Regions from separate parts of the Streptomyces sp. NPDC046977 genome, predicted to be linked through region 3. Evidence: riboswitches for the same ligand, from Rfam matches in the RefSeq annotation. Region 3 holds a riboswitch; each other region holds the start of a gene.
The links. A riboswitch is a leader RNA that binds a small molecule or an ion and turns the genes downstream of it on or off. The one in region 3 is predicted to bind cyclic di-AMP.
Positions count from the first base shown of each region.

Region 1: it holds a riboswitch for cyclic di-AMP, as region 3 does, so the genes downstream of both, ABZ883_RS03085 (M23 family metallopeptidase) here and ABZ883_RS27145 (transglycosylase family protein) in region 3, are expected to answer to the same signal.
Region 2: it holds a riboswitch for cyclic di-AMP, as region 3 does, so the genes downstream of both, ABZ883_RS35930 (C40 family peptidase) here and ABZ883_RS27145 (transglycosylase family protein) in region 3, are expected to answer to the same signal.
Region 4: it holds a riboswitch for cyclic di-AMP, as region 3 does, so the genes downstream of both, ABZ883_RS06180 (NlpC/P60 family protein) here and ABZ883_RS27145 (transglycosylase family protein) in region 3, are expected to answer to the same signal.

Region 1 covers NZ_JBEYWO010000002.1:129,586-134,724, forward strand. Annotated here, with positions in the region: gene ABZ883_RS03070 (helix-turn-helix transcriptional regulator) at 1-229, opposite strand, end outside; gene ABZ883_RS03075 (hypothetical protein) at 355-972, opposite strand; gene ABZ883_RS03080 (hypothetical protein) at 1,008-1,178, opposite strand; cyclic di-AMP (ydaO/yuaA leader) riboswitch at 1,952-2,091, shown strand; gene ABZ883_RS03085 (M23 family metallopeptidase) at 2,103-3,407, shown strand; gene ABZ883_RS03090 (hypothetical protein) at 3,529-3,810, opposite strand; gene ABZ883_RS03095 (DUF6227 family protein) at 3,926-4,687, opposite strand; gene ABZ883_RS03100 (PfkB family carbohydrate kinase) at 4,857-5,139, shown strand, end outside.
Region 2 covers NZ_JBEYWO010000034.1:53,218-58,356, forward strand. Annotated here, with positions in the region: gene ABZ883_RS35905 (8-amino-7-oxononanoate synthase) at 1-679, shown strand, start outside; gene ABZ883_RS35910 (DUF397 domain-containing protein) at 682-933, opposite strand; gene ABZ883_RS35915 (helix-turn-helix transcriptional regulator) at 948-1,802, opposite strand; gene ABZ883_RS35920 (ATP-binding protein) at 2,079-2,516, shown strand; gene ABZ883_RS35925 (GNAT family N-acetyltransferase) at 2,541-3,182, opposite strand; gene ABZ883_RS35930 (C40 family peptidase) at 3,285-3,758, opposite strand; cyclic di-AMP (ydaO/yuaA leader) riboswitch at 3,763-3,922, opposite strand; gene ABZ883_RS35935 (hypothetical protein) at 4,307-4,612, opposite strand; gene ABZ883_RS35940 (ATP-dependent Clp protease proteolytic subunit) at 4,619-5,139, opposite strand, start outside.
Region 3 covers NZ_JBEYWO010000020.1:59,707-64,845, forward strand. Annotated here, with positions in the region: gene ABZ883_RS27130 (peptidylprolyl isomerase) at 1-308, opposite strand, end outside; gene ABZ883_RS27135 (GNAT family protein) at 406-1,044, shown strand; gene ABZ883_RS27140 (aldo/keto reductase) at 1,081-2,088, opposite strand; cyclic di-AMP (ydaO/yuaA leader) riboswitch at 2,583-2,792, shown strand; gene ABZ883_RS27145 (transglycosylase family protein) at 2,797-3,933, shown strand; gene ABZ883_RS27150 (SAM-dependent methyltransferase) at 4,138-4,953, shown strand; gene ABZ883_RS27155 (EAL domain-containing protein) at 4,950-5,139, shown strand, end outside.
Region 4 covers NZ_JBEYWO010000003.1:242,715-247,853, reverse strand. Annotated here, with positions in the region: gene ABZ883_RS06195 (response regulator transcription factor) at 1-320, shown strand, start outside; gene ABZ883_RS06190 (NlpC/P60 family protein) at 343-1,416, opposite strand; gene ABZ883_RS06185 (hypothetical protein) at 1,757-2,110, shown strand; gene ABZ883_RS06180 (NlpC/P60 family protein) at 2,137-3,276, opposite strand; cyclic di-AMP (ydaO/yuaA leader) riboswitch at 3,284-3,447, opposite strand; gene pcrA (DNA helicase PcrA) at 3,699-5,139, shown strand, end outside.

The sequences.
Region 1 (5,139 bases), on a different contig from region 3:
GCAGGGCACGGGCCACGGCGTCCAGCACCGCGTCGGAGACATTGTGCTGCCGGCCCTGCTCCAAACGGGTGTACGAGTCGGTGCTCACGCCCGCGAGCCGAGCCAGCTCCTCCCGCCGCAGCCCCGGCACCCTGCGCGCCGTGCCGCTGACCGCCACCCCCGCATCCTGAGGGCTCAGCCGCGCCCTGCGGGTCCGCAGGAACTCCCTGAGCTCGGCGTTGTGCTCCATGTCCTCCAGTATGGGCGGCCGGTCATGCACGCGCCCGGCCCCGCGTCCCGGCCCAGGTCGGGGGCGCGAGAGGGGTTTCGGAACGGGACCGGGCGGCGCATCCCGGGAGACGGGCCGGACGTGGGCTAGACGCCCTCCTCCAGATGGCGGAGGCGTTCCTGGAAGTGGTCGAGGCGGGCACGCAGGGCCGCGGCCTCCGCGGCGAGCTCCTGCCGCAACGGCGGGCCGTCGGCGGGGAGCGGGGCCTCACCGGTGACGTTGACGCCGGGGCCCGCGAGCCGGCCGAAGTCCGCCGGGTCCAGCACCCACAGGCCCGCCGCGCAGGCGCGGCAGGTGCCCTGGAGGGTGCGCCAGCCGGGCAGGCCCGTGCCGTCGCGCACGAAGACGCGTGCCGGACGCCCGCAGCGGCAGGCCGCCATGCGGACGGTGCGCACCCGCTGCCGGGCGTAGCGCATGCCGCGTTCGTACCGGGTGTACGCGCCCAGCACGCTGACCTGGAGGATCACCGCGTCACCGCAGTCCGTGGCGCAGGTGAGCGCCTGCGCCTCGGCGGCCGTGTGGAGGCAGTAGAAGCCGCAGTCGCAGCCCCGGGCGGGGCTGGCGTGCCGTCTCCCGTAGCCGCACCGGGCGTCGTCGAGCACGCCGTACACGATGCGCCCACCGAGGGAGACGCCCCGGAAGCCGACGCGCGTGCCGTCCGCGGAGAGCATGGGGAACGCCAGCTTCCAGCCGGTCGGCGGCACCGCCGGCCGCTCCTCCGGCAAGCGGCGCCCGTACCTCACCGGGCCGCGGCCTCGGCGCTCTCGGGCTCCTGCGCGGCCGTGACATCCGCCGACGAGGCGGTCCGGGCCGTCACCTCTGCCGCGACGTCGATCTCCTTCGCGACACCGGGCGGCTCGTCGCCGGTCTCCTCCGCGTAGCCCTTGGCCAGTGCTTTGCCCAGCTTCATGCCAGCCTCCAAGATCGGGCGAATCCGCCGTACTCGGGCATGATGACGCACCCGCGCGGCCGTCGCATAGGGGGCGTGGGGGCTCCCCGCCGCCCGGGACCGGGCTCCGGCCGCGCGCCTTCCTCCGAGGGGCGGCCGCGGGCCTCAGTGGTCACGTCATTGACGGCACATCAGCGTCCGATGGCCTCTTATGGCTCGTCACGACGGCCGCTATGCCCCGGTTCTGCCACTTTTCGATGCCACGTCAGCCCCACGCATACGCAGCCGTTGCGTGTCAAGAGTGACGAGGGTCACGGCGCCGTCGTGTGACCCGTGGGACGCCCGGGGAATTTCGGCGCCGGGTCCGCGACCCCCGTCGCCGCACGCCCCGCGCCTCCGTGGCGGGCGCCGCGCTCCGCGAGGGCCCGAACAGCGGCCGTCCGCCCCACCGCTTTCCGGCCTCACGGGTGGCGTGAAGTGCACCGCAGGCCAGGAAGGCGCTCCGGCGCGGACGGTGCTCCGCGACCTCTCGGCGCCTTCCGGGGGCGGGTGTTGGGTGGCCGGGACCCGGGGCTGATCCTCACTCCTCGTGAGCAGATCACTCCCTTCCGCATAACGACTGATGCACACTCACATATCTCGTTGGTCACGGCAGTCACAGCGGAATGTCCGCCTCTGACCGTTCCATCCCTATAGATTCCCGCTGTGAACTCGCCGAAGCGGCTTGGAATTGGGTGCCGCCTCTATTAACGTTCGATAACGCAGCGCGGTCACCCGTCGCCCGCCAGGGTGGCGCCGTGCGCTTGCCGAATCCCGTCCGCGGGAACCGGGGAACCACTTCCTGGGGTGAATCGGGGGGCTCGCACAGTCCTCGTAGGAGACCTTCCTGCTCCGAACCCGTCAGCTAACCCGGTAGGCGAGAAGGAAGGAAAGGAGTGCGCCCGCGTGGCGTCGAACGAGCCTGCCCTGATACCCGGACAACAGCACCAAACGACCGGGTACGCCAACCCCGAGTGGGACACCGCCGAGTGGAACATGGCCGCCGGCTGGAACCCCCCGGCCACCGAGCAGACTCCGCCGACGAAGAACGCGATAGACGGCTGGGACACCGCGGAGTGGAACTTCGCCGCCGGCTGGGTCGAGGAGGCACTCGCCGCCGCCCCTGAGCCCGCCGCCGAACCGGTCGAGCCGGTCGCCCCCTTCACGCCGGTCGCCCCCGTGCCCGAGCCGCGCAGCGCGGTCGAGGCCGCCGCCTTCCTCGACGAGGCGTACGGCGTCCGCGAGACCGGCCCCGCCCATGAGGCGGACACCCGGGACACGAACACCGCCCAGCCGCTCCCTCCGTTCGGCGAGCCGGAGCCGGCCACCGAGCCGTGGAACCCCACCGAGGAGTCGACCGCCCCCGTCCGCGGCCGGCACCGCGTGGCCAAGCAGCGCACCCTGGGCCGCGGTTCGGCGGTCTTCGGCGTCGCGGCCGTGGCCGTGCTCGGTGTCGGCGGTGTCGCGACCGCCGAGGGCAAGAACCCGCTCCCCGTCTCCCTCCCCAAGATGCCCGAGGTCTCCAAGGTGCCCGGGATCGGCGGCCTGCTCGAGAGCGAGCCCACGGCCAAGCCCGTGGCCCAGGCCCTGACCCCCGGCGCCGGCGAGGCGCTGCGCGCCCGCATCCTCGACCAGGCCCAGCAGCAGCGGAACGCCGCCGACCTCGCCGCGCGCACCGCCGCGCAGCAGGAGGCCGCCGCCAAGGCGGCCAAGGCCGCCGCCGCACAGCAGGTGCGCGTGGAGGCCGCGGCGAAGAAGAAGGCCGCAGAGGAAGCCGCGAAGAAGGCCGAGGCCGCGCGCCTGGCCGAACTCGCCAAGAGCTACACCCTGCCGCTGACCTCGTACACGCTCACCGCGAGCTTCGGGCAGTCCAGCTCCCTGTGGGCCAACACCCACACCGGCCAGGACTTCGCCGCCCCCACCGGTACCCCCGCCAAGGCCATCCACAGCGGCACCATCACCGAGGCCGGCTGGGCGGGTTCGTACGGCTACCGCATCATCCTGACCCTCGACGACGGCACCGAGCTCTGGTACTGCCACCTCTCCTCGATGCTGGTCACCTCGGGCAAGGTCTCCACCGGCGACACCATCGGCCGCGTCGGCGCGACCGGCAACGTCACCGGCCCGCACCTGCACATCGAGGTCCGCCCCGGCGGCGGCGACCCGATCGACCCGATGCCGTGGCTGCGCAGCATGGGCATGAACCCGTGACCCGATGAGCTGAGAAGAACGTCGTACGCACGGACCCCGGCGGCCTGGTGGCACCCCCGACACCAGGCCGCCGGTCCGTTGTCCGGTGGACGTACTGCGGCGGACGTACTCCGGCGGACTACTACGGCACGAGGAAGTTGTAGAGCTCCGAGACCCTCGGCGGCCCGCTCGGCTCCGGGAACCCGGACTCCTTGGCCGCGGGCATCATGATCAGCAGGTAGGCCTCCAGCGCCTCGGCGGAATTCCACACGTTCACGATCCGCAGACCGTCATTGGTGATCACTGCGGCGTGGGCCAGCAACCCGGCGGGCGGATGGTCGGGGCCGAATCCGGCGCGGTGATTGGCCTCCTCGTACTGCAGGGCCGTCACGCCCGGGAACTCGACCTCCGCCAGGACCGTCATGGGAACCTCCCGTTTCCCTCTACGCCCAATTTCCCCCGGCTGCGGAGCGCCCGCAACGGGAGATGGCCGCGCACCCCAGGGGCACGCGGCCACACTGCGAGGGCCGGGAAGGGCGCTACAGCGCCTCCATCCGCACGTCCGCCGAGTCGCAGGCCACCGTCTCGTCCACGTAGACCTCGCACACCGGCCGCCCGTCGGGCGTCATCGTGTGCTCGACCTCCCACAGGCTGAGCTCCTCGCCGCTCGCGAGCAGGAACGCGTGCTCGTACAGCGTCCAGCCCACCACCCGGCCGGTCCCGATCCGGGTGTGCCGGCCGGTGACGTACGCGATGTCGTGGCCCACCGCGGAACCGAGCCGGGCCCGCAGGTCGTCGCCCGGCGCGTCCCCGTTCTCAGCGCGGCGCAGCAACCGCCAGGCGTGCTCGGCGGAGTACTCCCGCTCGTACTGTCGCGGGCAGGGCACCGCCTCCGGGCCGAACCGCGGCAGCCGGGCCAGCCACTCCGCGGCCTCCGCCTCCAGCTCCTGCGGCGCGGGCTCGCCGAAGCGCAGGTCGATCACGTGCTGCGCGGCGAGCAGCACCTCCGGGTCGGCGTACACCTCGTACAGCGGGTCCTCGCCCGGCCCGGTGTTGTGCTCGATCTCCCACAGCACCTGGGTGCCGCCGTCGGCGAGCAGGAACGTGTGGCGCAGCGTGCGCCGGCTCAGCCGCCGCGGCGGCCCCTTGCGCTGGCGGAAGGACGCCAGCTCCGTGCAGCCCATCAGCGCGGTCGCCAGCCGCCCCAGCACGACGTCGTCGATCTCGAACGCGTTCTGCGCCCGCGTCAGCACCACCTCGACGTCCGCCGGACCTGCCCCACCTGGTCGCGCGTTCCCCATGCGGTCCTCCTGCTCACGGCATTCCCCGCGCACCATTGCTGAGCACACAGCGTAGTGGCCCGTGAGCACTCCGCGTCGGGGGTACGGGAAAAATGGTGCACGCCCACCCGTAGGAGGCGCGTAAACGGGATGACCCCCCTCCCGTACCGCCCGATGCCACTATGCGCCCATGCGCGCGCTCTTCGTAGGCCTCTGCACACTTGACGTCATCACACGGGTCGGCCACGTCCCCGCCCCCAACGAGAAGCTCACCGCCTCCGCCCAGCTCATCGCGGCCGGCGGACCCGCCACCAACGCCGCGGCGACCTTCGCGCACCTCGGGGGCGACGCCGTCCTGCTCACCGCCTTCGGCGGCCATCCGCTGGCCGCGGCGATCGACGAGGACCTGGCGGCACTCGGCGTCGCCGTCCTCAACCTCACCGCGGACTCCCCGCAGCCGCCGGCCGTCTCCA
Region 2 (5,139 bases), on a different contig from region 3:
CGGGCACGACGGGCCCGCCGTGACCGTCACCGACTCCGTCTTCTCTGTCGACGGCGACGCGGCCCCGCTCGGCGAACTGGCCGCGGCCTGCGCGGAGGCGGGAGCGGCCCTGCTGGTCGACGACGCGCACGGGCTCGGCGTCCTCGGTGACGGCGGGCGGGGGGCGGCGGCGGCCGCCGGGCTCGCCGGGGCGCCGGGGCTGGTGTGCACGGCCACCTTGTCCAAGTCGCTGGGCAGTCAGGGCGGCGTGGTGCTCGGCCCGGCCCGGGTCATCGGGCATCTGGTCAACGCGGCGCGGACGTTCATCTTCGACACCGGTCTGGCGCCGGCGGCCACGGGTGCCGCGCTGGGGGCGCTGCGGCTGCTGCGCCGGGAGCCGGACCGCGCCGCGCGGGCGCGTGAGGTGGCCCGGGAACTGCACAAGAGGCTTGCCGCCGCGGGCCTGGAGGCCACCGCGCCGGACGCGTGCGTGGTGTCGGTGCGGGCGCCCTCGCCGGAGGCGGCCGTCCAGTGGGCCGCGGACTGCCGGGAGGCGGGGCTCGCCGTGGGGTGCTTCCGGCCCCCGTCGGTGCCGGACGGGATCTCCCGTCTGCGGCTGACCGCGCGCGCCGACCTGACGGACCGGGAGATCGGCGACGCCGTCGGGACGATCGTCCGTACGGCGCCGCCACGCCGCTGAGCTCAGGGGCGCCCGGTCAGGGTTCCCGTGCGCACGGCGTCCAGGAACGCGTTCCACTCGGTGGGGGTGAAGAGCAGGGCCGGGCCGCGCACATCCTTGGAGTCGCGTACGGCGAGCTGTCCCGAGAGCGGCCCCGAGGGGACGAGGGCCGTCTCGACGCAGTTGTTCGCCGCCGTGCTGTAGCTGCTGCGTCGCCAATTCATTCCGAACAGGGACGCACTGGAGGAAACGTACTGAGGCAGTGCGCTGGACATGGGGGTGTGCCTCCTTACGCGCCTTTGCCGATGCCGCTGATGAAGGTCAGCGACTGTTCGCTCGACAGGGCGTGGGAGCGCAGTCGGTTGAAAGCGGCACCGTACGCCCTGATGTCCTCTTCCTGATCCAGATAGAGACTACTCGTCAACTGGTCGAGAACGACAACATCCAGATCAGCAATGCGCGGAAACGAGAAGATGACGAAAGGCCCCGTGACGCCGATATGACCACCGGCCGAGAAAGGCAGCACCTGCAGATGCACATGGGGCAGGGAACCGAGCTCCACAAGATGGCTCAATTGCGCCGCCATCACCTCCGGTCCCCCCACCCGGCGCCGCAGCACCGCCTCGTCGAGCACCGCCCACAGCTCCAGTGGCGGTGAGGCGCGCAGCACCGCCTGCCGCGCGATGCGCACGTCCACCAGCGTCGCGATCTGCCGCGGGCCCAGGTGGGGCAGCACCGAACGGGTCAGCTCGCGGGCGTAGTCGGGGGTCTGCAGCAGTCCCGGCACCACGGTGGTCTCCAGCGTGCGGGCGCGGCAGGCGTCGGTCTCCAGGGAGATGAAGTCCCGGTAGGTGTCCGGGAGTTCCTCGCGGTACTCGTGCCACCAGCCGCGCCGGGCGCCTTCGCCCCCGGCCAGCGCCGCCAGCATGTCGCGCAGCCGCTGGTCGCGGACGTCGTACGCGTCCAGCAGTGCGGTCACGTCCTCCGGTCGCACACCGCTGCGGCCGGTCTCGATGCGGCTCACCTTGGACTGGTGCCAGCCCACGCGGAGGGCGACCTCTCCGCTCGTCAGGCCGGCCGTGTCCCTGAGACGGCGCAATTCGGAGCCGATCTTGCGGCGGCGGACCGCCGGCACCTGCTGCATGACTGTGTACCTCCTGGTTCCCGGCATGCTCCGCCGGTCCCCGGGCGAAGTCTGCCGCGCAAATACGTTCTCTCGTAGCAGAGTTCACCGCTTTGGGCGACAGATATATGCATATAGCTGTGGTGGCACCGGTTTGACGGCACGATAGGTGGCACTCTGGCGCGTGGAAGCCGGTGGGCACCGTATGGGAAGTACGGGCTCCCGGCGGCCCGGGCGTGCGGCCCGGACAGGCGCGTGCCGGAGTCCCGGTCACGGCGGGAAAGGGACAGCGTCGCCATGGCAGACCATCAGGAAGTATCCGTCACCCTGCCGAGCGACCCTGCCTCGGTACCCGCGGCCCGTCGATACGTGTGCGACCTGCTGGTGGAGTGGGGGATGACGGAGGACTCGTCGCCCGCCGACGCCGTCCGGCTCATCGTCTCCGAACTCGCGACCAACGCCGTCCTGCACACCCTCGGCCAGTCGCCTACCTTCACCCTCGACATCCGGCTCGACCGCGACGAGCAGTTGCGGATCGGGGTCACCGACAGCCATCCGCGCTGGCCCCAGCGGCTGCCGGCCGCCGTCCAGCAGGACAACGGCCGCGGCATGGTGATCATCCGGCATCTCACCGCCGAGGCCGGGGGCCGGCTCCATGTCACCCCCACCGTCGAGGGCGGCAAGACCGTCTGGATCACCCTGCCGTGGGTGGCGGCGCCCGCCCCCGTGGAGTGAACGCGCGACGGGGCCGCCCGCCGGTCAGCCGTGGCCGGGTACGAGCAGCACCTCCGCGCCGACGGGGGTGAAGCCGGCCGCCAGCAGCGCCCGTACGCTCGCCGCGTTGCCCGGCGCGATCTGGGCCCACAGCGTCCCGCCGTCCGGGACCAGCCGGCGCGCCTCCAGGGCCAGGCGGCGGCCGAGACCGGTGCCGCGCGCCGCGGGCTCGACCTCGACGGCCATCTCCCAGCGACCGGCCACCCCGCGCCCGATGAGGACGGTGCCGCCGGGCACCGTCCAGACCCGCACCTCGTCCCGGTGCGACAGCGCCCGCGCGGCACGGGGGTGCTCGCGGGCGGCCGTCTCCCGCAGCGCGAGCGGGGGGCCGGGCGGCGGACCGGGCAGGGCGGTGGCCGTCGCCAGCAGGTCGATGTTGTTCACCCGGCGCCCCAGCAGCCCGCACAGCGCCGTCAGGAACGGCGGGTTGAGCGGCGCCGACAGGTCACCGGGCGGCAGCAGCGACCGGATCCGAGCGGGGTCGGTGTCGGCGAAGACCACGCTGTGCGCCGTGAAGGCGATGACGCCCGCGTCGCGTGCCGAGGGCTGGGGCACGATCGTCACCGACCCGTCGGCGGGCGGGAAGACGCCCCGGGCGGCGTCGGCGAGCAGGCGCGGCAACGTCATGGGCGCAACGCTACGACCTGTCGTCACCTTCCCCCCACCCAGCGGTGGCCGAGGGAGCCGCGGGACCCCTGGGCGGGCGCGCCCGGGCCCCGCGGCGGGCGGTCACCTCACACGGCCGTACCAGACGCTGCGGGTCCAGATCTTCTCCAGGCGCACACGGCCGCCCGGCTTGGGGGAGTGCCAGATTCTCCCGTGGCCCGCGTATATCCCGACGTGGTAGATGCTGCTCCCGTAGTGGAAGAACACCAGGTCCCCGCGGGTGCGGTCGGAACTGTGCAGGTGCCGTGTGCTGTTGTACTGCGCCGCGGCGGTGCGGGGCAGTTTCCTGCCCACCTTCTTGAACGAGTAGAGCGTCAGGCCCGAGCAGTCGAAGCTGCGCGGGCCGGTGGCACCGTACCGGTACGGAGCGCCCTTCTTCGAGGCCGCGACCTTCAGTGCCTCCGCCCGGATCGTGGCGGCGTCGGCGTGCTGGGCCATGTCCGGCAGGACCGCGGGACCGGCGACGGCGGCCGCCGTGAGGGCGGAGACCGCCCCGAACCGGGTGAGAACCGCGGACATGGCTGATGGCGCGATCATGCGCAAACCCTTCGTCGTCCGCCTGCGAAGGATGACCTGTCGGGTTCGGGCAGGCGAAGATGCCCGGCCGCTGACGCGGCTTCACCCCAAGGAATCGGCCCGTGGGCCGGTCCCGTCGTACTCGGGTCCTCCGCTCCTGCCGTTGCGTTCGGTGTCGACCTGGCGTCCGCGACGGCGGCAGGACTCGGCGTCCGCGCGGACCGCCCCGCCGGATGACGGGGGCTTGTCGTCGAAGGGATGGTCACTCACAGAACCGGTCAGGACATAACTCATCCGGTCGAATGTGAGTCTCTTCACGACTCACCTATTCGGGTGGACTCCGGGCTCGGAAGCCTCACCTGACGACTCGAAACCAGTCGAACACCTGCGATGGAGCGGCAAATTCCGGATGTGTGCGGCCGAGGCGCGCAAGTCGGGACCGATCGTGTGTCGACGCCACGTACAACGATCGGGCGAGTCCATTCGGTGTGAGTTCGTGTCGCGCCGGCGGCGGGGCCCGACGGGCCGCGCAAGAGGCGGATCTGAGCGCCACTCAAGGTGACGGGCCATCAGTCACGCTGCGAGGGAGGCAGGGTGACCAGGCGCGTTCTGCGCTCCCCGTCGAGCACGCGCAGGGCGCGCCCGATCGTCGTGGTGTGCAGCTCGTGCTCCCCCCGCAGATGCATCGTGGTCAGCGCGTCGCGCAGTTCCGCCGCGCGCCCCGCCAGGGCCTGGGCGGCCCGCAGCGCGCCATAGGTGTCCCTGACGCGGGCGGGATTGATCCTCCCCAGCAGATCCACGACCTCCAGATAGGTGTCGATGAGCTCACCCTCGGCACGGGTGAGCGCGGGCAGCGGCGGCAGTTCGGGCACCACGGCCGGTCACCGCACGGCGCGCGGGCCGGTCCCGCCGTCGCCCTTGCGGCTGACGGTGAGCCGGTCCACCAGTCCGTACGCGAGCGCGGACGGGGCGTCGAAGACGGTGTCGCGCTCGATGTCGGCCCGGATCCGCTCCGGGTCCCGGCCGGTGTGCCGTACCAGCAGTTCCTCCAACTGGTCGCGGCTGCGCAGCAGTTCCCTGGCCTGGATCTCGAGGTCGGCGGTGGTGCCCTGGACGACCTCCGCGAAGGAGGGCTGATGGATCAGTACACGTGAACGGGGAGTCGCCAGCCGCTTGCCCGGCGTCCCGGCCGCCAGCAGCACGGCCGCGGCCGAAGCGGCCTGGCCGACGCACACGGTCGAGACGTCGCAGCTGACGAACTGCATGGTGTCGTAGATCGCGGTCATCGCGGTGAGCGACCCGCCGGGGGAGTTGATGTAGAGCGAGATGTCCTGCTCCGGGGCGGCGGCCTCCAGGTGGATCAGCTGCGCCATGACGTCGTTGGCGGACGTGTCGTCGATGG
Region 3 (5,139 bases):
GCGTTGGCCATCGACAGCTGGCCCGGCTTGGTGTGCTTGAGCGTGAAGTTCTCGTCGGCGAACTTCGCGCCGTAGATGCTCTTGCCACCGGTGCCGTTGCCGGCGGTGAAGTCGCCGCCCTGGAGCATGAAGTCCGGGATGACGCGGTGGAAGTGGGAGCCCTCGTAGCCGAAGCCGTTCTCGCCGGTGGCCAGCTCGCGGAAGTTCCGCGCGGTCTTGGGCACCACGTCGTCGAAGAGGGTGAAGACGATCCGTCCGGCGGGCTCGCCGTCGATCGTGATGTCGAAGTACACGTCGTTGTTGCTCATGCCGACATTTTCACATCCCCGGTCACCGCTGCCGACCGCGCCCCGCGCGGAACACGCAGTTGACCAGCCGCGCGGCGGTGCGCATACCATCCGGGACATGCCGGAAACCGTGACCTTGCAGGGCGGACACGTCCGTCTGGAGCCGCTCACCGCGGACCACGCGGACGGGCTGCTGCGTGCCGCCCAGGAGTCCCGCGAGACCTATGGCTTCACCATGGTGCCGGACGACCTGCCCGCGATGCGGCGGTACGTCGAGGAGGCGCTGGCGGAGCAGGTCACCGGTGCCGCGCTCCCGTTCGCCGTGGTCGACACCGCGCGCGGCGCCGTGGTCGGCTCGACGCGCTTCCTGGACCTCGACTACTGGTCCGCCGTCCCGGCCTGGCCCGCGGGCCGCACCACACCGCGCCCGGCGGGGGCGCCCACGGTCGCCGAGATCGGCAGCACCTGGCTCTCCGCCTCGGCCCAGCGCACGCCCTGCAACACCGAGGCCAAGCTGCTGCTGCTCACCCACGCCTTCGAGACCTGGGGCGTGCTGCGCGTCACCTTGAAGACCGATGCCCGCAACGCCCGCTCGCGTGCCGCGATCGAGCGCATCGGCGGACGCTTCGAGGGCATCCGCCGCGCCCATGTGCGCGCGACCGACGGCACCGTCCGCGACAGCGCCTACTACTCCGTCCTCCAGGACGAGTGGCCGGGTGTGCGCGACGCTCTGCGGGGCCGCCTCCAGGGGTCCTGACGGGCGGGACCCCCGGGGCGGCGACGCCTGCGGGAACTACGGGATCTCGACGCCCGCCTCGGCCGACAGACGGTCGATCTCGGCGAGTTCGGCCTCGGTGAGGGGCTCCGCGTCCAGGGCCGCGAGGTTCTGGTCGAGCTGCGCGACGCTGCTCGCGCCGATGAGCACGGAGACCACCCGCGGGTCGCGCAGGACCCAGGTGAGGGCGAGCTGCGCGAGGGTCTGGCCGCGTTCGCCGGCGAGCTTGTTGAGGGCGTGGAGCAGGGTCAGCTTCTCGTCGGTGAGGGCGTCGCGCTTGAGGAAGTGGCCGAGCGCCATCCGGGAGTCCGCGGGGACGCCGTCGAGGTAACGGTCGGTCAGCTGGCCCTGGGCGAGCGGCGAGTAGGCGATGAGAGCGGTCTCGGTCTCCCCGACGGCGTCGAGGACGCCCGCCTCGGGTCCGCGCTGCAGCATGCTGTACGCGGCCTGGTGGATCAGCAGCGGGGTACCGAGTCCGCGCAGGATCTCGGTGGCCCGGCGGTGGGCGTCCGCGGGGTAGTTGGAGATGCCCGCGTACAGTGCCTTGCCCTGGCGGACCGCGGTGTCCAGGGCGCCCATGGTCTCCTCCAGGGGCGTGTCCGGGTCGAAGCGGTGGGAGTAGAAGACGTCGACGTAGTCCAGGCCCATCCGGCCGAGGGACTGGTCCAGGGAGGCCAGCATGTACTTGCGGCTGCCCCACTCGCCGTACGGGCCGGGCCACATGTCGTACCCGGCCTTGCTGGCGATGAACAGCTCGTCGCGGTACGGGCGCAGGTCCTGGGCGAAGAGGGTGCCGAAGTTGGCCTCGGCCGAGCCGGCGGGCGGGCCGTAGTTGTTGGCGAGGTCGAGGTGGACGACCCCGCGGTCGACGGCGCGGCGCAGCACCGCGCGCTGGGTCTCCAGCGGCGAGGTGTCGCCGAAGTTGTGCCACAGGCCCAGGGACACGGCGGGGAGCAGGACCCCGCTGCGGCCGGTGCGGCGGTACTGCATGGAGGCGTAGCGGTCTTCGGCGGCGAGGTAGGGCACGCGGGGGCTCCCGGTCGAGGTGTGGGTACGGCGGTGCACTGAGGTGTCGATGTAAGAAAATGTTCGGGATTGGGAGGCTACCCCTGGGGGTTCCGCGCTGTCACCCGGGTTCCGGGCCCCATGGCGCCTTCCTGGAGGGCGGGTTGGAACGCCCCATGTCCTGTCTTATCCGGCATCGAGGGTCGTAAGCGGACATATGTATCCACAGTGCATGCGTAGGCAATAGGTGCGTGATGGGTGTCACGCGGCGAACACGCTGCGGCGCCTCGCGGCGACCGAGCGTCGATTTATGCCCCCCATATTCACCACTCGTGTGCGGCCGTTCGCCCGGGGTCATCAATTCGCCTACACAGAGCGGACACATCTCACGTAACGTCACGGAATTCATTGATCGACTTGCCGGTCGGCAATTGCTGTGATTCAGGACCTTGCCGGGGCGCGATTGCGTCGTTTAGCTTCCAAGTCCCGCAGGCCGGATGCCGGCGGGAATTCTTCCGAGTGGAACGCCTAATCCTGCCGCCACTCGTAAGCCGGATGACAAGACCGCACGGCAGGAGCGGGGGACCCAGGTAAGTGCCGTTCCGTGTCACGGGACGGCTTGGGGTGAAGTCGCAGCGACGTGCCTTTGTTTGGCATGCCTCCATGCGGCCGGGCATCTCCAGCCCGAACCCGACAGCTCACCTCGTAGGCGTCGGAGAGGAATTCCCCATGCCCGCAAAGGGAAAGCACCGTCGTCAGCGGACCAACCGTTTCGTCCGCATCGGCGCATTCGCCGGCACCACGAGTGCCGCGATTGCCCTTCCGGTTGTCGGCGCCACCGGTGCCCATGCCGCTCCGGTGAGCGTCTGGGACAAGGTCGCCCAGTGCGAGAGCACGAACAACTGGTCCATCAACACCGGTAACGGTTTCTACGGCGGCCTCCAGTTCACCCAGAGCACCTGGGCCGGCTTCGGCGGCACCAAGTACGCCGCCCGCGCGGACCTCGCGACCAAGGCCGAGCAGATCGCGGTCGCCGAGAAGGTCCTGGCCGTCCAGGGTCCGCAGGCCTGGCCGGTGTGCGGTCCCAAGGCCGGTCTGACCAAGGACATGGCCGACACCTCGGCCACCCCCGAGAGCGTCGCCGGCACCACCGCCCCCAAGCCCGCCACCCCCGCGAAGGACACGACGGCCGGCAAGCCCGCCGGCTCCTCCTCCAAGCCGGGCACCGGCGGCAGCTACACGGTCGTCGGCGGAGACACCCTCTCCTCCATCGCGGACGCCCAGGACGTGGCCGGCGGCTGGCACGAGCTCTACGCCGCCAACCGGTCCGTCATCGGTGGCGACCCCAACCTGATCCGCCCGGGCCAGGTCCTGGCGCTGAGCGGCAAGGTCAAGGTCGCCCTCCCGGACAAGCCCGCGAGCACGCCCGCGCCGGCCAAGCCCTCCACCTCGTCCGCCTCCGGCTACACGGCCCCGCTGGACCACGTCACGCTGGGCACCCCGTACCACCAGGCCGGCTCCATGTGGTCGAAGGGCTACCACACCGGTGTCGACTTCATCGCCTCCACCGGCACCAAGGTGAAGGCGATCGCCTCCGGCACCGTGGTCTCCGCGGGCTGGGGCGGCTCGTACGGCAACCAGGTCGTCATCAAGCACGCCGACGGCAAGTACTCGCAGTACGCCCACATGTCCTCGCTGTCGGTCTCGGCCGGCCAGACCGTCTCCGAGGGCCAGCAGCTGGGCCTGTCGGGCGCCACCGGCAACGTCACCGGCCCGCACCTGCACTTCGAGGTGCGCACCACCGCGTCGTTCGGCTCCGACATCGACCCGCTCGCCTACCTGCGCGCGCACGGCGTCAGCGTCTGAACAACCTGACTGCCCGTCATCCGGCGGTAGTACGTGCCCTGTTCCCCGCACCGCGGGGGCAGGGCACGTGCCGTTGGCGAGTGACCGAAAACGGATCGAATATTTCCATTTCTGGTTTCCTCTCGATCGAACGATCAGTAGCCTCTGAGCCACGCGGCCGTCCCCACGGAGCCGTGCCCTGATCCCGACGAGCTGGAGCCGTTGATGGAGCGTCCCGCCTGGGCCCCCCAAGGCATCGACCTGTCCGTCCCGAGCGTGTCGCGCATCTACGACTACTACCTGGGCGGATCGCACAACTTCGAGGTCGACCGGGAGGCGGGGCGGCGGGCCATCGAGGCCTTCCCGGGCCTGCCCAAGATCATGCAGGCCAACCGCGCCCTCATGCGCAGGGCCGTGCGCTTCGCGGTGGACGAGGGCATCACCCAGTTCCTCGACATCGGCTCCGGCATCCCCACCTTCGGCAACGTCCACGAGGTCGCCCAGGCCGCGGACCCGGCCGCCCGCGTGGTCTACGTCGACCACGACCCCGTCGCGGTCGCCCACAGCCGCGCCGTGCTCGACGGGCACGAGAACGCCGCGATCGTCGCCGCCGACCTGCGGTCCCCGCGCGACATCCTCGACAGCGAGGAGACCCGCCGGCTGCTGGACCTCGACCGCCCGGTGGCGCTGCTGCTGGTGGCCGTCCTCCACTTCGTCGAGGACGCCGACGACCCCGCCAAGGCCGTCGCCGAACTGCGCGACGCGCTCGCACCGGGCAGCCTGCTCGTCCTCACCCACGCCTCCGTGGAGGGCGGCCCGCGCCGGCCGGAGGAGGGCGAGCGGGTGGAGAGCGTCTACCGCAAGGCCAGTTCGCCGCTGATCATGCGCTCGCGGGCCGCGGTGGAGGCGTTCTTCGACGGCTTCGAACTCGTCGAACCCGGCCTGGTCTCGCCGCCGCTGTGGCGGCCGGACGGCTCGGACGACGACGAACTCGACCCGGTGGTCTTCAGCGGGTTCGCGGGCGTCGGCCGCAAGGCGTGACCGTGGCCGCGGAACCCGACCCGGAGCCCGAGCCCGCCGACGGCCTGCGGCGCTTCGCGATCATCTGGAGCCGGGCGATCTACCCGGCCACCGCCACCTCCATGACCCGCGGCGAGTTCGAGGAGTACCTGCTCCCCCTCGCCGCGCGGCTGGAGGCGGCCCTGCACGCCCGGCCCTTCGACCCGC
Region 4 (5,139 bases), on a different contig from region 3:
CCGGCCCCGACCTGGTCAACTCGGTCTTCCGGGTCGCCGACGGCGACGCGGTCTTCTCCCCGCGGCTGGCCGGCTTCGTCCTGGACGCCTTCGCCTCCACCGACGCCCCGCCGGTCGACGAGGACCTGGACCGGCTCACCCAGCGCGAGCGCGAGGTCCTGCGGCTGATCGCCCGCGGCTACGCCTACAAGGAAGTGGCCAAGCAGCTCTACATCTCCGTCAAGACGGTCGAGTCGCACGTCTCGGCGGTGCTGCGCAAGCTCCAGCTCTCCAACCGCCACGAACTCACCCGCTGGGCCACCGCCCGTCGGCTGGTCTGAGGACCGGCCGGGCAGGGCGGCCTCACACGGGGCGGGCGGCCCCCGCGAAGGGCATCTGGTCGACGGGCGCGATCTTCACCACGTCGCCGGTGCGCGGGGCGTGGATCATCATGCCGTTGCCGATGTAGAGGCCGACGTGGCTGATCCCCGAGTAGAAGAACACCAGGTCCCCCGGCTCCAGTTCGGCGCGGGAGACGCGGCTGCCCGCGTTGATCTGGGTGTAGGTCGTGCGCGGCAGCTCCACCCCGGCGGCCCGCCAGGCGGCCTGCGTGAAGCCCGAGCAGTCGTACGAGGACGGGCCGGTGGCGCCCCAGACGTAGGGCAGGCCGAGGGAGTCGTACGCGAAGGACACGGCCCGCGCGGCCCGGGCGTTGGGGGCCGCCGCGGGCGCCAGGGCCGCGCGTGAGCCCGCGGAGACCGCGCGGCCGGCCCGGTCGCCGGAGCGGGCCGTGCCGTGGCCCCCGTCCGCCAGGACGGCGGCGCGCCGGCCCGCGGTCAGCCCGTCCAGCAGGCGCTGCGCGGAGGCCAGGCGCTCCTGCACGGTCCGCTTGTGGCGGGCGAGCTCGGCGCGGGACCGGCGCAGTTCGGTGAGTTCGGTGCCGGCCTCGGTGCGCAGCTGCTCGATCTCGCGCTTCTGGGCGCCGAGGGCGTGCAGCGCGGCGTTCTGACGGCTGCTCATGCGGTCCAGCACCCCGGCCCGTTCGAGGTACTGGTCCGGCGAGGAGGCGAGCGCGAGCTGCATCGCCGGGTCGACACCGCCGGAGCGGTACTGGGCGGTGGCGATCGACCCGAGGCCGTCGCGGGTGCGGTTGAGCCGCTCGGTCCTGCGGGCGAGTTCGTCCTGGAGGTCGTCGATCCGGTGCTGGACCGTGTCGGCCTTCTCCTTCGCCCCGTTGTACCGCTCGGTGGCCTGCTCGGCCTCCTCGTAGAGCCGGTCCACCCGGGCCTTGGCCTCGGAGGTGGTCAGCCGGGGGTCGGCGTGCCCGGTCTCACCGAACATCGTCACCGAAGCCGCTCCCGCGATGGCGAGGGTGGCGGCCGTGCGCGCGGTGGAGCCGGTGAGGGTGCGCTCCTTGGGCTTTCTGTGCGACGCCACGCGCCGTCACTCCTTCCGGGCTGCCGGGCCTGCTGCCCGCGGCCCGGCGGCGGACGGACGGGGAGCCGCGCCGCCGCCGGACCTTCGGCGGGGGTGGCCGATGCCGACGACGAGTCCCGCCGGCAGTGGGGATCGGCCACCTGGGGCAGGACGCTAAACCTGTGCGTCGCCGGGCGGCGGGGGAGTGTGCGGGACTGGTCCGATTCGGCCGCTACCTGTCGGCCGATGACCGCTGTTCGACGGGTGACCTGGTCGCTTGCGGTCCAGCCGTGACCGATGTGCCGGAAGGGACCCACCTCGGTGCCGGGTGCTGATACGGGCCTGGCTAGGGTCCTGAGCCATGGAAGCAACCATCGGCCTCGTCGTCGGCCTGCACATCATCGGCATCGCCGCCCTGCTCGGCGGCTTCCTCACCCAGATGAAGGCCATGGGCCGCGGCGAGGCGCGCTTCGTGCCGGGCATGCTGCACGGGGCACTCACCATGCTGGTGACCGGCGCCCTGCTGGTCGGCCTGAACCAGGCCGACGACCAGCCGGTGAACAACGTCAAGATCGGCCTGAAGCCGGCCGTACTGGTGGTCGTCCTCGGCCTGGTCTACGTCAGGCGCGACGACGAGAAGGTGTCGGCGGCGGCCTTCGGCACCGTGGGTGCGCTGACCACCGCCAACATCTTCATCGCGGTGCTCTGGACCTGAGCCCCTTTGCGGGGAGGCGGGGGGACTCAGGCCATCCGGGCGTAGCCGTAGATCGGCATCTCGGTGATGGGGGCGACCTTCACCACAGTGCCCGTGTGAGGCGCGTGGATCATTTCGCCGCCGCCGATGTAGAGGCCGACGTGGGTCACGTCCGAGTAGAAGAAGACCAGGTCGCCGGGTTGGAGCTGGTCCGCGGTGACGCGGGTGCCGAAGTCGACCTGGTCGTAGGTGGTGCGGGGGATGGAGACGCCCGCGGCGGCCCAGGCACCCTGGGTCAGGCCCGAGCAGTCGAAGGAGTTGGGGCCTGTGGCGCCGTACACGTACGGCTTGCCGAGCTGGGCGTGGGCGAAGGCGATCGCCTTCTCGGCCTTGGCGGCGTAGCTGCCCGAGGCCGTCGAGGACGAGGTGCCGCCCCCGGCGGACGAGGTGCCCGAGGCCGTCCCGGCCGCCTCCTGTGCCGCCTTCTCCTTCGCGGCGATGGCCTTGGCCGCGGCCGCGGCCTCCTCCTCCTTCTTCTTCTCCAGGGCGGCCAGCCGCGCCTTCTCCTGGGCGGTCAGGGTGTTGAGCAGCTGCTGCGCGGCGGCGAGCTTCTGCTTGACCGTCCTCTTCTCCGCGGCCAGCCGCGTCTGCGCCTCGGTGAGCTTCGCCAGACTCTGGACGGCCTCCGTGCGCTTCTGCGTGGTCGCCGCCTGCTGCGTGCGGAAGTCCTCCATCGCGTGTTCCTGGCGGTCGGACAGGCGGTTCATCAAGTGCGCCTGGTCCAGGAACTGCTGCGGGTCGGAGGTGAGCAGGAAGGTTGTCGTGCTGTCCAGGCCGCCGCCGCGGTACTGCGCCGAGGCGTACTCGCCGATCGTGCGGCGGGCGTCGTTGAGCGTCTGCGTCCTGCGGGCGACCTGGTCGAGCAGTTCGTCCGCGTGCGTGCGCTGCTTCTCGGTCTGCTCCTTGGCGCCGTTGTAGCGCTCGGTGGCCGCCTCGGCCTGGTGGTAGAGGGCGTCGACCTTGGCCTTGACCTCGGTGATGGACGGCTTGTCGGGGGAGGCGGGCGCCGCGCTGGCGCTTTCTCCGAAGAGGGTGACGGTCGCCAGTGCGGCGGTCGTCAGCCCCACGGCCGTGCGCGGGCCGGGGACGGTGAGCATGCGGGGGCGCGGCTTGCGGTGCGTCGCCAAGGCGGACGGCTCCTTCCGTGGACCGCCTACCGGGTTAGCTGTCGGGTTCGGGCTTCGGAAGGCCGCCCTACGGTCGTCCGGGCACGTGTGCGGTGTGCCCGTACGGACCGATTCACCCCAAAGTGGTGGGTCCCCGGCTCCGGCGGTTGCCGGACTCAGCGGAGGCGGCCGTGACGGCTCGGTCGCCGCCGTTCGGTGCGGACCGCCTGAGGGGGCACGGTAGTCAACTGGGGTGGCTCCTGGGAAGGCTGGTGTTCGAATTGTCCGCAATCATTTCGTGACCTTTACGCAGCCGGGCCGTTGTCCGGCTCCCCGGACGGGCCGGGAGGGGGTCCGGCGGCACCGCGGCGTGTGTCCCGCGGGCGACCGGCACCCGGAAGCGGCGCACCGCTGTCGGTCCCACCGCCTAGACTCGGGAGGCGATGAGCAGCCTCTTTGACGACAGCTTCCTGGCCGGCTTCGAACCGAGGGAGGAGCACCCGCCGCCGCCCCCCGAGGAGGAGGCCGAGGCGGTTCCGCACGACCTCTTCGAGGGACGGTTCGACGCGCCCGCCGACCGCGACGCGTACTACCGGGACGGCGCGCCGCGCCCCGCCGTCGACCCCGCCGCCCTGCTGGAAGGGCTCAACGAGCAGCAGCGCGCCGCCGTCGAGCACACCGGCTCCCCCCTGCTCATCGTCGCGGGCGCCGGCTCCGGCAAGACCCGGGTGCTCACCCACCGCATCGCCCACCTGCTGGGCGCCCGCCAGGTGCACCCCGGCCAGATCCTGGCGATCACCTTCACCAACAAGGCCGCCGGCGAGATGAAGGAGCGCGTCGAGCAACTCGTCGGCCCGCGCGCCAACGTGATGTGGGTCTCCACCTTCCACAGTGCCTGCGTCCGCATCCTGCGCCGGGAGTCCAAGAAGCTCGGCTTCACCTCCAGCTTCTCCATCTACGACGCGGCCGACTCCAAGCGCCTGATGGCCCTGGTCTGCCGCGACCTCGACCTGGACCCCAAGCAGTTCCCGCCGAAGTCCTTCAGCGCCAAGGTCTCCAACCTCAAGAACGAGCTCATCGACGAGGAGACCTTCGCCGGCCAGGCCGAGAACCCCTTCGAGAAGAAGCTCGCCGAGGCCTACGCGATCTACCAGTCGCGGCTGCGCGAGGCCAACGCCCTCGACTTCGACGACATCATCATGACCACGGTCAACCTGCTCCAGGCCTTCCCCGACGTCGCCGAGCACTACCGGCGCCGCTTCCGGCACGTCCTGGTCGACGAGTACCAGGACACCAACCACGCCCAGTACACGCTGGTGCGCGAACTGGTGGGAACGGCGAGCGGAGACGCGCAGGAGGGCGGCGAAGGGCCGGCGGAGCTGTGCGTGGTCGGTGACGCCGACCAGAGCATCTACGCCTTCCGCGGCGCCACCATCCGCAACATCCTCCAGTTCGAGGAGGACTACCCGCAGGCGCGCACGATCCTGCTGGAGCAGAACTACCGCTCCACCCAGAACATCCTGTCCGCCGCCAACGCCGTCATCGAGCGCAACGCCTCCCGCCGCCCGAAGAACCTGTGGACGGAGGCCGGCCAGGGCCCGGTCATCACCGGCTACGTCGCCGACCAGGAGCACGACGAGGCGCAGTTCATCGCCGACGAGATCGACCGGCTCACCGACGCCGGCGACGCCCGTCCCGGCGAGGTCGCGGTCTTCTACCGCACCAACGCGCAGTCCCGTGTCTTCGAAGAGGTCTTCATCCGCGTCGGCCTGCCGTACAAGGTCGTCGGCGGAGTCCGCTTCTACGAGCGCAAGGAGGTCCGGGACGTCCTGGCCTACCTGCGGGTGCTCGCCAACCCCGAGGACACCGTCCCGCTGCGCCGCA